Regions from separate parts of the Micromonospora sp. WMMD967 genome, predicted to be linked through region 1. Evidence: riboswitches for the same ligand, from Rfam matches in the RefSeq annotation. Region 1 holds a riboswitch; each other region holds the start of a gene.
The links. A riboswitch is a leader RNA that binds a small molecule or an ion and turns the genes downstream of it on or off. The one in region 1 is predicted to bind cyclic di-AMP.

Region 1 (4,205 bases):
ACCACGTCGTCGTCGGACGCCGCAGCCGGCAGTCGTCTGACCCGTCGCCGGACAGGAACGACGGCCTCGTCGGTGGGCAGCCACTTCGGCGGGTCCCACCACTCGCCTTCGGTGTCATCGGCCGCGCAGATAGACACACAGATCGGCGTCACGCCGGCGGTCGTCCGCTCACGACCAGCGGCGAAACCCATCGGGTGACCGGCCGCCGATTCGTCCACCTCGAGATCGCCACGGCTCCACCGGAAGCGCGTCAGCAGTGGCGCGGCCAGGTGACGTACCGCTTCAGCGCCCGAAACGGACGGGACGGACGGCATCAGCGTCAGGTCGACGTCCACCCCGTCGCGGGGCCCGTCGGCTTCGGTGCGGGACGCCACCAGACCCACCGCGCCGAGCGACGCGAGCAGGGACCGGCACCGACGCGCGGCATCGTCGAGTCGAGCGTCCACGACATTCAGGCTCACGGTGACCACAAGGGACGGATCAATAGCAGGCATCCGGCCGAATGTAGGTGTCGAAGGTGCGACCGCACGACCGATATTTCCGGTCGGGACCGCTCAGCGGTACGGGTCGAGCAGCGCCAGTACGGCCGCCGGGTCCTCCACGTGCGCGTTGTGGCCGAGACCGGGCAACGTGGCGACCGGGACCCCGTACTCCTTGAGCTGTTCGTCGCTGACCATCGGGTCGTGTTCCCCGCGCGCCAGCACGACCGGCGCGTCGGTCGCCGCCAGCAGCGCGGCCAGGTCGGGCTCGCCGACGGCGAACGCGGTCGGGTCCATGGCGAGGCGCCACCGGCCGTCGACCTGACGCAGGCCGGCGTCCACCACCGGATGGTCCGGCGGGACCAGGCCGGCCAGGCCGGACACCCGAAGGTAGCGGCGCGCCGCCTCGGCGCGGGTGGCGAACCAGCTGACCGGGCGGGCGGCGAGGTCGGCGGCGCGGGCCAGCTCGTCGGGTGACCAGACGGCCTTGATGCCCAGCCCGACCACGGCGTCCACGGGCGTCCCGGCGGCGCGGGCGGCCAGCGCGAGGCCGACCACCCCACCCAGCGAGTGCCCGAGCACGACGAGCCGGTCACCGGGCGCCAGGCCGCGCGCTATCCGGTCGGCGAACCCCGCAAAGGTGTACGACGGCAGCGGTGCCGCCCAGCCGTGGCCGGCGAGATCCGGCGCCAGCCACCGCCCCGCCCAGCGCTGCTCGAGCAGCGGCGCCCACGGCAACCAGACGTCCCCGGTCGTGCCCATTCCGTGCAGGAGCAGCAGGACCCGCCCACGACCGGCTTGACCACCCGATTCATCCACCACGGCCGCAGTCTCCCACGGTTCACGGCCCGGTACGAGAGTCGACGCCTCCGCAGGACACCGACGGCACCGACGAGAACGCCGCGGGCGTCGGCCCCTCGTGGGGGACGACGCCCGCGGCGGTCAGCGTGCCTGGGTCAGGCGGAGTAGCCCCGGCTGGCGATCCAGTTGGCCAGGTCGATGGTGGTGATCCAGTACGACGGGTCGGCCGCGTTGGCCGAGTCGGCGATCCGGACGGTACGGCCGTTGTCCTTGTAACCCACGACGGCGATGTAGTGACCGCCGCCGTAGGAGTGGTAACCGCCGTTGGTGTCGACGGCGTCGCCGACGACGTTCGCGACCACGCCACGGCCGTCGGTGATGGCCTTGACGACGTCGGCCTGGAGCCGGTCCATCTGGGCCGGGCTGGGGGCGCCGGCGAACATCCGGGTCCGGTACGGGGAGCCCTTCACCTCGGCGTTGAGGACCCGCGTGGTGTCCTCGGCGGAGTTGGTGCCCATCTCGGTGGTGCCCAGCTCAGCGCCGAGTTCCTCCTGGGTGCGGTCGATACCGGCGGCGCTGAGGGCGTTCCGGGTGGCCGCCGGGCCGCAGTTGTAGTACGTGTTCTGCGCCTCGTAGTCGTAGTCCAGCACCTTGGTCGCGGGCGGCTTCGGCGGCGTCGGCTTACGGGTGAGGTCGGGGTTGGCCTTGGCCTTGGCCGCCGGCGACGCGGCGGTGGTGGCCGGAGCGGCGGTGCTCGGCGCGGCGCTGGCCGACGGGGACGCCTCACGCACCTCGCCGCGGGAGGCGGCGACGTCGCTGCGCATCTCGGCGACAGTGGTCGCGGTGCGCTGGCCGGCGGGTGCGTCGTCGGCGGTGGTGAGCAGGGCGCCAGTGGTGGTGGCGATCGCGAGGGCCGCGGCCGAGGCGGCAACGATCTGGTACGGACGCTCGGTGGCGAAACGGCGGAGCTGACGCTGCAGGGTGTGCTTCACGGGGTCCTCCACGGATCGGGGGGAGAGCGGCACACCGGCGACCGGACCGGTATCCGGGCAGGCGCCAGCGCGCGGACCGTGGTCCGCGGATGGTGAACCGCTCAGGGGAACGCCCGGCGTGGCCGGGCGGTTAGGCGATGACCCGGGGGGTCAGCTCACCGTCACTGGACGAATGAGCGGGGGCACCGCTGCGCCGTGGAGGCGAGGGAACAACCGAGGGGTGGAAAGGTGCTGCACGAGGATGGAACTCCTTCCGACACCGCCTACCGGGTTAGCTGACGGATTCGGGCGGGAAGATCGCCCTACCGCGGGCTCTGGCTCGCGGATTCACCCCGGACTTACTGGTGGGTCCCCGGTTCGTTCATCACGATTGAGCGGGTCGGCGCGGCGTCGCCTCTTGCGATCGGTTACCGCACCGGACGGGACGACAGTACTGGCCCGTCCGCACCCCTGCCAAGCCAGCCCCACCTGCGTAAACCTGAAATGGAGCGGCAATTTCTGCGCGTATTGCCGATGACGTGACTCGATGGGACAAGCGGTTACGGTGACGCCTACGGGCGACAACCGGACAGGCCGCCGAGAACGCGGCCAGATTCACCGGAAGATTCGCGCCGATCGTGCCGGACGCCCGAATTCCGGTCGGCGTGACCCGGCTCACGTCACGGATCGGGCTCAACTCGCCCGCGCCGGCCGCCATCGCGCCACGACAGCGGGGCGGAACGCACCGGTCACCGTTCGCCGCGCGGGTAGCGGGTTCGGTCGCAGCCGGGCCGCCGCCGCGCAGCTCTCCGTCGCGAGTGCCCGCGCTGAGTCGGCAGCCAGTTCCGCGTCCCGCCAGGCAGCCCGCTCCCGGGATGCGGCGGCCTGGTAGTCGGCCAGCCGGGTGTCCCGGATCGTCCGGCTGAGCAGCACCTCCTGCTCGACCGGGTGCCGCCGGGGATCCCAGCCGCGCCGGTGCGCGAACACGTCGCCGAGCTGCGCCATGCTCAGGTCACCCCGCCAGTACGCCGTCATCGCGGCCCGGTGCAGGTAGCGCTCGCGGGCGGCGTACTCGGCCGGGGTGTGGGGGGTCTGCGGGGTGGGCAGCGCCCCAGCGCCCGCGAAGCGACGGGCGGCGGTGTCCGCCTCGTCGTACGCGGCCCAGGCCCGTTCCATCTCCTCCTGAGCGGTCAGCCAGTCAGCACGTCGCCGCTGCGCGGTCCGGGCCGCCCCGGTCGCGGCGACAGCCACCTCCTCGGCGTACCGGCGCGTGTCGGCGGCCTCGGCGGCGGCCACCTCACGAGCGGTGAGGGCGGCAGTGCGCGGGGCGTCCGGGGGTGTCTCCCGCTCGGGGCGGGCCACCAGCAGGGCGAGTACGCCCAGGGCCAGCAGGAACAGGGTGGACCAGATGGCGGCGGCCTGCGGCACCTCGGTCACGAACTGGTAGAAGACAGCGGTCTCCATGGTCGGCACCTCGGGAGAGAGCGATGCGATGGGAGCCCCACCGCCACCGGGCCAGGGCAGAGCACGGGCCGGCGGGGCGCGGAGCTGGTGGGTCGACAGGCGCGGCGGGGCGGGACGCTCGTCCCGGTGACTCAGCGCCCGGGTGGTGCCCGGGGTGCCCGGCTGCTCGGGCTGTGGACCAGGGGCAGCCGGTCGGACTCGGCCGCGCGCACCGGCCGCGGGCCGGTCGGTGCGGTGGTCTGGTCGCCGGGCGCAGCCGGTTGCGGGTCGACGGACCCCGCTGGGGAGGACTCCTCGACGGGCTCCCCGGTCGCCGCCTGCGCCTCGTGCACCGCCCCCTGTGCGCAGGTGGACGGGCAGGTCGCCGGGAGTGATCCGAGGCCGAACGGGGTTGGCACGGCGGCCGAGGCCGGGCCCGCGCCGAGCGCCAGGGCCGCGACGACGGCGAGGCTGGTCAGCACCCGCGTCGCCCAGCGCGCCACCCACCACA
Region 2 (4,205 bases), 1.3 Mb from region 1:
CAGCCACGACTGGGCCGACCCGCTCGAGGTCGTGCACATGAAGGGCGAGGGCACCTTCGAGTACGAGGCGCTGCTGTTCCTGCCCAGCCACGCACCACTTGACCTGTTCTCCCCCCAGGGTCGCCGAGGCGTCCAGCTCTACGTCAAGCGTGTCTTCATCATGGACGACTGCGAGGCGCTCGTCCCGACCTACCTGCGCTTCGTCAAGGGCGTGGTCGACGCGCACGACCTGTCGCTGAACATCTCCCGGGAGATCCTCCAGCAGGACCGGCAGATCCAGATCGTCCGTCGCCGCCTGGTCAAGAAGATCCTCGCCACCGTCAAGGACCTGAAGGCCAACCACGCCGAGCGCTACCGCACCTTCTGGACCGAGTTCGGCGCGGTGGTCAAGGAAGGGCTGATCGACGACACCGACAACCGGGACACCCTGCTGGACATCCTCTCCGTGGCCTCCACCCACGACGCGACCGAGCCCACCGACCTGGCCGGTTACGTCTCGCGGATGAAGGACGGCCAGACCGACATCTGGTACGCCACCGGTGAGTCCCGGGCCGCCATCGAGAACTCGCCGCACCTGGAGGCCTTCCGGGCCAAGGGTCACGAGGTGCTGCTGCTCACCGACCAGGTCGACGAGGTGTGGGTCGAGCGGGTCGGCGCGTACGACGGCAAGACGCTGCGCTCGATCGCCAAGGGCGAGATCGACCTGGACACCGACGAGGAGAAGCAGCAGGCCGAGGCCGAGCGCGAGCAGCAGCGGCAGGAGTTCGCCGGCCTGCTCGACTGGCTCGGCACCACGCTGACCGACAGCGTCCGGGAGGTCCGCCTGTCGTCGCGACTGACCACCTCACCGGCCTGCGTCGTCGGCGACGCCCACGACCTCACGCCGACCCTGGAGAAGATGTACCGGGCCATGGGGCACGAGGTGCCCCCGACCAAGCGGATCCTGGAGATCAACCCCGGGCACCCGCTGGTCTCCGGGCTGCGTAAGGCCCACGAGCAGGGGAGCGACCAGGCGGCCCTGACCGAGACCGCAGAGCTGCTCTACGGCCTGGCGGTGCTCGCCGAGGGCGGTGAGCTGGCCGACCCGGCCCGCTTCACCCGGACGCTCGCCGATCGGCTGGCGCGCACTCTGTAGACGGTCGACACCCGGCCGGTGGGCCACCCGACCAGGGGACCCGCCGGCCGGTTCGGCGTGCGACGTCGAGCATCCGATCACCAACGGACACGTCGAGTCGCTCGGCGACACACCGTGATCTGGCTGCGCCACGGGCCTGATCGAAACCGGTCCACAGTGCTCTCTGCACAGTGGCCACTCGCCCGCAACCGCTGCGGGTGACGCCCCGCGTAGCCCGGTGAACAACTTCACAGGGGTTGGGCGATCGTCACCGACCGTGCCTAACGTCGGTCGGGTTCGCCACTGCGGACACCACGGCCGGCAACGCCAAATCCTGCCCCCGGCCGTCGGAACCCAGTCACCCGGGCAGGAGCGGGGGACCCACACGTTCCTCGGTGCACGTCACCTCGGGGTGAAGCCGCCACCGTGCGGCCGGGCTCCTCGGCCCGAACCCGACAGCTCACCTCGCCGGCGTGGAGGAAGCTCACATGACGTCAGTTCACACGCCCCGTCATCGACGGGTCACCACCCGCCGCCTCGCCGTCGGCACCCTGGCCGTCGGCGCGGTCACCGGCGCTGTCGCCCTCTTCGGCCCGGCCGCCCCGGCGCAGGCCGGAGTCAACTGGGACGCGATCGCCAAGTGCGAGTCCGGCGGTAACTGGAAGATCAATACCGGCAACGGCTACTTCGGTGGCCTGCAGTTCTCGCAGAGCACCTGGGCCGGTTACGGCGGCAAGAAGTACGCCGCCCGCGCCGATCTGGCCAGCCGAGGCGAGCAGATCGCCATCGCCGAGAAGGTGCTCGCCGGGCAGGGGATCGGTGCCTGGCCGACCTGCGGCAAGAAGGGCGGCTCGTCGGGCGGCTCCGCCACGAAGTCGACGAAGTCCACCGCCAAGTCGACGAAGTCCACCGCCAAGCCCACCGAGCGGCAGGAACGGCAGGAGCGGCCGTCGCGCGGCGAGCAGCCGGCGTCCCGCAACCATGAGCGCACCGCGTCGCCGTCGGGCGGCCAGACGTACCTGGTCCAGCCGGGCGACACCCTGTCGGAGATCGCCGACGCCCACCGGGTGTCCGGCGGCTGGCAGGCGCTGTACGAGCACAACCGGAAGCTGATCGGGGCCGACCCCGGTCTGATCTTCCCGGGTCAGAAGCTCAGCCTCTGACCGACGGCACACGAACGCTCGGCCGGATCACCGGCCGAGCGTTCGTGTGTGCTGCGCTGGTCAGCCCGAGTGCCGGGTCGGGTTCGGGTCACGCCGCCGAGGCGGACGCCTTCGGTGCTCGACGAGGCGCCACCGGGCCGGCGTTACGACCCCAGCGAGAGGCCGGTGCCAGGTCGGTCCCGCCGTCGACGGTCACCTCGACGGAGTCAGACCCGCCGCGGGACAGGCGCAGCGAATGCTCGGCACCCTGACGGGCAGCGCAGGGCCAGGCCTGCCCGGCGCACTGGAGATTGCGGCACTGACCCTCGTCGTCCGGCTCGTGGGCGCTCAACACGTCGATCGCCAGTTGCCAGAGCAGCGGGTCGGTCACGTCGTGCGGGCGCTCGGCGCCGCGGCTCGCTCGGTTGCTGGTGTCGTCGGACATGGTGGGTCCCCCCTTGTCAGGCTGTACCCCTCAAGGGTCACCCGTCGGCCGCCGGCTAAACCGCCGACCTGCTGTGATGTGTCTCCTGTCGCAACTCGCGCGCGGACACCGCACGCAGATCGGTCAATCCGGCAGCAGCGGCATCTCGACACCCGGCTCCCGGCCGAGCAGGACCGCACGGGTGAGCGCCGTCGAGCCGAACCGGTCGCGGACCGCGTCGACCGCGGCGTCCAACTCCGCGCCCGGGTCGCGGTGGAACGGCAACTCCGGCTGCACCGGACTGTCGTCCAGGTTGCCCACCGACACACCGATCAGCGTGACACCACGACTGTCGATCTCCGGCTGCGCCGCCCGCAGCAACGCGCGCGCGGCGGCGAGCAGCGGCGTCGTGTCCGCGGTCGCCTTGCCGATGGTGTGCGAGCGGGTCGCCCGGCTGTAGTCGCCGAAGCGCAGCCGCAGCACCACGGTGCGCCCGGAGCGCCCGGCCGCGCGCATCCGGCGGGTGACCCGGTCGACCAGGCCGGCGAGGATGGCGTCCAGTTCCGCCGGGGCGTGCGGGGTACGGCTCAGCGCGTGTTGGGCACCCATCGAGCCGCGTCGGCGACCGACCTGCACCGCGCGTGGGTCACGGTTGTGCGCCAGGGCGTGCAGGTGCCGGCCGGCACCGGACCCGAGCAGCGACACCAACGCGGCCTCACCGAGCCGGGCGACTTCGCCGACGGTACGGATCCGGTGCTCCCGCAGCTTCGCGGAGGTGACCGGGCCGACGCCCCACAACCGTTCGACCGGAAGGGGGTGCAGGAAAGCCGTCTCGGCGTCCGGTGCGACCACCAGCAGACCGTCGGGTTTCGCCACCCCGCTGGCCACCTTCGCCAGGAACTTCGTGCGGGCCACACCCACCGTGATCGGTAGGTGGACCCGCTCCCGAACCTCCCGACGCAGCCGCGCGGCGATGTCGGCCGGTGGCCCGACCAGCCGCCGCAGGCCACCCACATCGAGGAACGCCTCGTCGATGGAGAGCCCCTCGACCAGCGGAGTGGTCTGCCGGAAGATCTCGAAGACCGCGCGGCTCGCCGCCGTGTACGCCGACATCCGCGGCGGCACCACGATCGCGTCCGGACACAGCCGGCGTGCCTGCTGGCCGCCCATCGCGCTGCGGACGCCCCGCGCCTTCGCCTCGTAGCTGGCCGCGAGGACCACGCCCCCGCCGACGATCACCGGCCGGCCACGCAGGCGTGGATCGTCGCGCTGCTCGACCGACGCGTAGAAGGCGTCCAGGTCGGCGTGCAGGATGCTGGCACCGGGCGACACGTACACATGTTCGCATGGCATCCGGTGATCGCGGCAGTGACCTGGGCGAACGTGGCGTCAGTCGAGACAGAACTCGTTGCCCTCCGGGTCGGCCATGACGAGGTGACCGGCACCCAGCGGGGGAGCGGGCTCGTGGCGACTGAGCCGGGTGGCACCGTGCGCGGCGAGCCGTTCGGCCTCCTTCTCCAGGGCC
Region 3 (4,205 bases), 3.6 Mb from region 1:
CAAGAGCGATACCTTCAGCTACACCGTCCAGGCCCGGTGCTCGCCGGCCCACGCGGCGGAGATGCTCAGCGACCTGACCCGGCAGGGTGAGCTGCACCCCCTGATCGTCCAGGTCCGTCAACTGCCGCCCCGACCCGGTGCGCAGGCCAGTTACACGATCAACGACCGTCTGGCGGTCGGCCCGCTGCGCTTCACGACCACGTACCACGCGGACGTGCTGATCAACGAGGACGACGAGATCGTCATGGTGGCCCGTCAATGGCCGGCCACCACCGTGCGCAACCACACCCGACTGCGCCCCGAGCCGGACGGCCTGGTCCGGATCGACGTCGAGATCACACTGACCGCGCCGGCCCCCCTGTTCCGGTACGCGTTCCGCCAGGCCCGTGCCGCCCACCTCGCCCTGGCCACCCGACTGGGACCGGCCCTGGAACGCGCCGACGACCCCCCACCGGCCGCCTGACCCGCGCGCCCCACTCGCGCCCCGCGCGCCCAAACCTCACGCCCGCGCGCCCCACTCGCGCCCCGCGCGCCCGCGCCTCACGCCCGTGCGCCCCGCGCGCCCGCGCTCCGCGCCCCGCGCTCCGCGCCCCGCGCCCCGCGCCCCGCGCGCCCGCGCCCCGCGCCCCGCGCCCTCGCCCCCAAGATCCGCGCAATATCCCGGATGTTGCTGCCTCCGACGTGCGGGAGACAGCACTATCCCTGATGTTGCGCGGATCTTGAGGGCGAACACCCGGCGCGACCGCCCGCGGGCGGATCGGCGCGCCCGCAGCCCTCAAGGTCACGCTCGATCATGGATGTAGTGGCCTCACGGCGCTCAGGCCACCACTACATCCTGGTTGCAGCGCGATCATGGCGGCGAACACTCGCCGTGGGGCGTTGTCGCGGTTGGGCGCCGCGATCATGGCGGCGAACACCCGCCGTGGGGCGTTGTGGCGGTTGGGGGCTGCGATCATGGCGGCGAACACTCGCCGTGGGGCGTTGTCGCGGTTGGGCACCGCGATCATGGCGGCGTGGCCGCCGTTGGGCGGCGTCGCCCTCTCGCGGCGCCTTTGTCGGGGGCGACGATCATGGCGGCGTGGGCACCGACGTGCGGGCGGTGCTCGCGGTGGTCGTTCGGGCGGCCTGCCGGCGGCCCCACGGCTTGTAGGTGGAGAGCACCGTCGCGATGATCATGAGGGTGGTCGACACCGCGGGCGCGATCACCAGGTCGGCGCGATCGCGTACGGGCAGGGCGGCGCCCAGCGCTCCGGCGTGCCGCAGATTCGGGGTGAGCAGGAACAGCACCAGTCCGACCATCACCGTGGTGATGACGAGTTTGACCAGCACCCACCGGTAGCGCAGGAGGCCCCACGGGGTGAGCAGCGCGCTGACGACACCGATCAACCAGACCAGGACGCTCAGCGGTGCGAACAGGACGGTGCCGACCAGCGCGCCGACCGGGTAGAGGACGGCCGGGTCGGCGCCCCGCTGTACGGCGATGCCGAGGGTGAGCAGCACCAGGTCCGCGCCGAGCCAGCCCAGCGAGGTGACCAGGTGCAGGGTGAGCAGTGCCTTGCGGGCGGTAGGTGGGATCCGAGGCATACCGCGATGCTGCCCGCTGACCGTGGCCGGGTCGTCCGATGACCGGCGACATCGGGTGTACGTCCCGCGACGTAGCCGTGGCCGGTGCTCCTCGACGGGGGCACCGGCCACGAGCGGTCAGTAGACCGACAGGTGTACGTGGTTGGTGTGGTCGCTGGACGGGTCGCCGCCCGCCCCGCTGTACGACTTCCACCCGCTGCTGGGCAGCCAGATCTGCCGGTACCAGATCACGTACAGCACGGCGAGCCGGTCGGCGTTGCGGATGAAGTACGCCGCCAGGTTGTTGCCGTACGTCTTGTCCCCGCCGGTGGCGTCCCCGCCGAAGCCGCCCTTCTGCGCGGCGAAGTCGCAGGCTCGGCCCTTCGGGTGTTCGCCCGAGCCGCCGTTGCGGTGGCAGGAGACGTACCGGGTGAAGCCCGCGGCCTTGGCCTGGTTGAGCGCGTGCAGGGTGCGCGGGGTGATGCAGCCGCTGGCCGGCGTGGGGTCGTCGACGCTGCACGACTCCTTCGGCCAGGAGCCGTCGGAGTTGCGTGGCGCGGCCTTCGCGTTGCTGGTGGAGGTGCCCCGGTTGGAGCCCGTGTCGGCGGTGGTCTGCGGCTTCGGGGTGGTGGCGACGGTCAGGGCCCGCTCGGCCTGCTCCTTGCGCTTGGCCATCACCGCGACCTGCTTGCGCTGTTCGTTGATCTCACCGTCCAGGGCGGCGCGGGTCCGGTTGGCCTGGTCCTTCGTGCTGAGGAGGTCGCGCAGCACCCGGTCCTCGTTGGCGGCCACCGCGTCCAGGGAGGCGGCCCGGTCCATGAAGCCTTCCGGGGTGTTGCTGTTGAGCAGCGCCGAGATGGTGCTGAGTCGGCCGGTGCGGTACGCGACGCCGGCGATCTCGCCGACCTTGCCGCTGCGCTGGTCGAGTTCGACCTCGATGGTCTTCAGTTGGGTGGTGAGCTGCTGCTGCCGCTGCACGGAGGTGTCCAGGGAGCGTTTCGCGTCCAGGTAGCCCTTGCTGGCGGCTTCGAGCTGGGCGCGGAGTGCCGGGGTGCCGCCCTCTTCGTCGGAGTCGGGTGCGGCGGCCCGCTGGCCGGTCGGGGGAGCGGCCGAGGCGGTGCCGGCCGGCAGCGCGACGCCGAGAGCGAGCATCGCGACGATCAGGGCCGCCAGTCGGGCGGCAGGTGGTCGTGCTGGTGCCACTGCGCATTCCTTCCGTCAGCCGCCGACCGGGTTAGCTGACGGGTTCGGGACGGAAGATCCCTACCGCTGACGCGGATGCACCCCAGGAACGTGGTTCCCCGGTTCGCCCGTGTGGGCGATTAGGCGACGACCACCACCGGCGCCGGGAGGCGCCGCCTGGTGGCGGCCGGGACAGAGCCTACCGGTACTGGTGGGGCGGCTGCAGCGAATGTGACGGACGGTGAGTGCGTCAGCACGGGGAAGTCACCTTCACCACTCGATCGAGCCGCACGACCCGGAGGCGGCGCCTGGCTCGATCTGCAACGTGGCGTGCTCGATTCGGAAGTCGTCGTGCAGGGCCGTACGCGCGGCGGTGAGCACCGCGCCGACCTCTGCGCCGGGCTCCATGGTGAGGTGTGCGGAGGCCACGTCCATGCCCGAGGTGAGCGTCCAGACGTGCAGGTCGTGCACCTCGACCACGCCGGGCACCGCGGCCAGCCGGTCGTGCACGGCGGTCACCTGGAGGTGTTCCGGTGCGGCCTGCACCAGGATGCGGATGGCTGCCCGGGCCAGCCGCCAGGTGCGCGGCAGGATGAACACACCGATGGCGACGGCGACCAGCGGGTCGGCCCACCACCAGTCGGTGACGGTGATGAGCAGTGCCGCGCCGATCACGCCGACCGAGCCGAGCAGGTCGCCGAGGACCTCCAGGTAGGCGCCCTGGATGTTGATGCTCTCCCGCGCGCCGGCGCGGAGGAGGGCGAAGGCGACGATGTTGGCGAGCAGGCCGAGGACGGCCACCAGGAGCATCGGACCGGTGATGACCTCGTGCGGGTCGCCGAAGCGGCGGATCGCCTCGATCAGCACGTAGACCGCGACACCGGAGAGCAGGACGGCGTTGGCCAGTGCGGCGAGCACCTCGAGTCGGTAGAGCCCGAAGGTGCGCTGCGGGTCGCCGGCGGCCCGCCGGGTCGCGGTGATCGCGGCGAGCGCCATGCCGATGCCCAGCACGTCGGTGAACATGTGCCCGGCGTCGGAGAGCAGGGCGAGTGACCCGGTGTGCAGGGCGGTGACCGCCTCGACCACCATCAGGGTGGCGAGCAGCCCGAATGCCGCCCAGAGTCGACCCCGGTGCTGGTGTGCGGCATTGGCGACGGATCCGTGGTGGTGGTCATGACCTGCGCCCACGTGAACTACCTTCCGCCGCCGTCCGAGGTCCGGTCCAATGTATGTTCACATCGCAATGTGTGCAAGTGTGCGGGTCGCGCCTCCCCCCGGCGGCCGCTCGCGCAGGTCAACCGGTGGGGTCGATGGTGGTGAGTCGCTGGGTGGCCCGGGACAGCGCCACGTACAGGGTGCGTACCCCCGCACCGGGATCCGCCCGGATCTCGCTCGGGGCGACCAGCACGACTCCGTCGTACTCCATGCCCTTGGCCTCCAGGCTGGTGACCACCTGCAAC

Region 2: it holds a riboswitch for cyclic di-AMP, as region 1 does, so the genes downstream of both, O7631_RS20545 (transglycosylase family protein) here and O7631_RS15205 (C39 family peptidase) in region 1, are expected to answer to the same signal.
Region 3: it holds a riboswitch for cyclic di-AMP, as region 1 does, so the genes downstream of both, O7631_RS30565 (hypothetical protein) here and O7631_RS15205 (C39 family peptidase) in region 1, are expected to answer to the same signal.

What each region holds. Positions count from the first base shown of each region.
Region 1 covers NZ_JARUBK010000001.1:3,248,932-3,253,136, reverse strand. Annotated here, with positions in the region: gene O7631_RS15215 (hypothetical protein) at 1-446, opposite strand, end outside; gene O7631_RS15210 (alpha/beta hydrolase) at 555-1,301, opposite strand; gene O7631_RS15205 (C39 family peptidase) at 1,436-2,284, opposite strand; cyclic di-AMP (ydaO/yuaA leader) riboswitch at 2,518-2,659, opposite strand; gene O7631_RS15200 (hypothetical protein) at 2,945-3,715, opposite strand; gene O7631_RS15195 (hypothetical protein) at 3,847-4,205, opposite strand, start outside.
Region 2 covers NZ_JARUBK010000001.1:4,585,160-4,589,364, forward strand. Annotated here, with positions in the region: gene htpG (molecular chaperone HtpG) at 1-1,135, shown strand, start outside; cyclic di-AMP (ydaO/yuaA leader) riboswitch at 1,430-1,603, shown strand; gene O7631_RS20545 (transglycosylase family protein) at 1,603-2,277, shown strand; gene O7631_RS20550 (hypothetical protein) at 2,366-2,701, opposite strand; gene dinB (DNA polymerase IV) at 2,825-4,012, opposite strand; gene O7631_RS20560 (VOC family protein) at 4,070-4,205, opposite strand, start outside.
Region 3 covers NZ_JARUBK010000001.1:6,801,351-6,805,555, reverse strand. Annotated here, with positions in the region: gene O7631_RS30575 (SRPBCC family protein) at 1-463, shown strand, start outside; gene O7631_RS30570 (hypothetical protein) at 1,069-1,584, opposite strand; gene O7631_RS30565 (hypothetical protein) at 1,702-2,715, opposite strand; cyclic di-AMP (ydaO/yuaA leader) riboswitch at 2,771-2,902, opposite strand; gene O7631_RS30560 (cation diffusion facilitator family transporter) at 3,016-3,933, opposite strand; gene O7631_RS30555 (AAA family ATPase) at 4,040-4,205, opposite strand, start outside.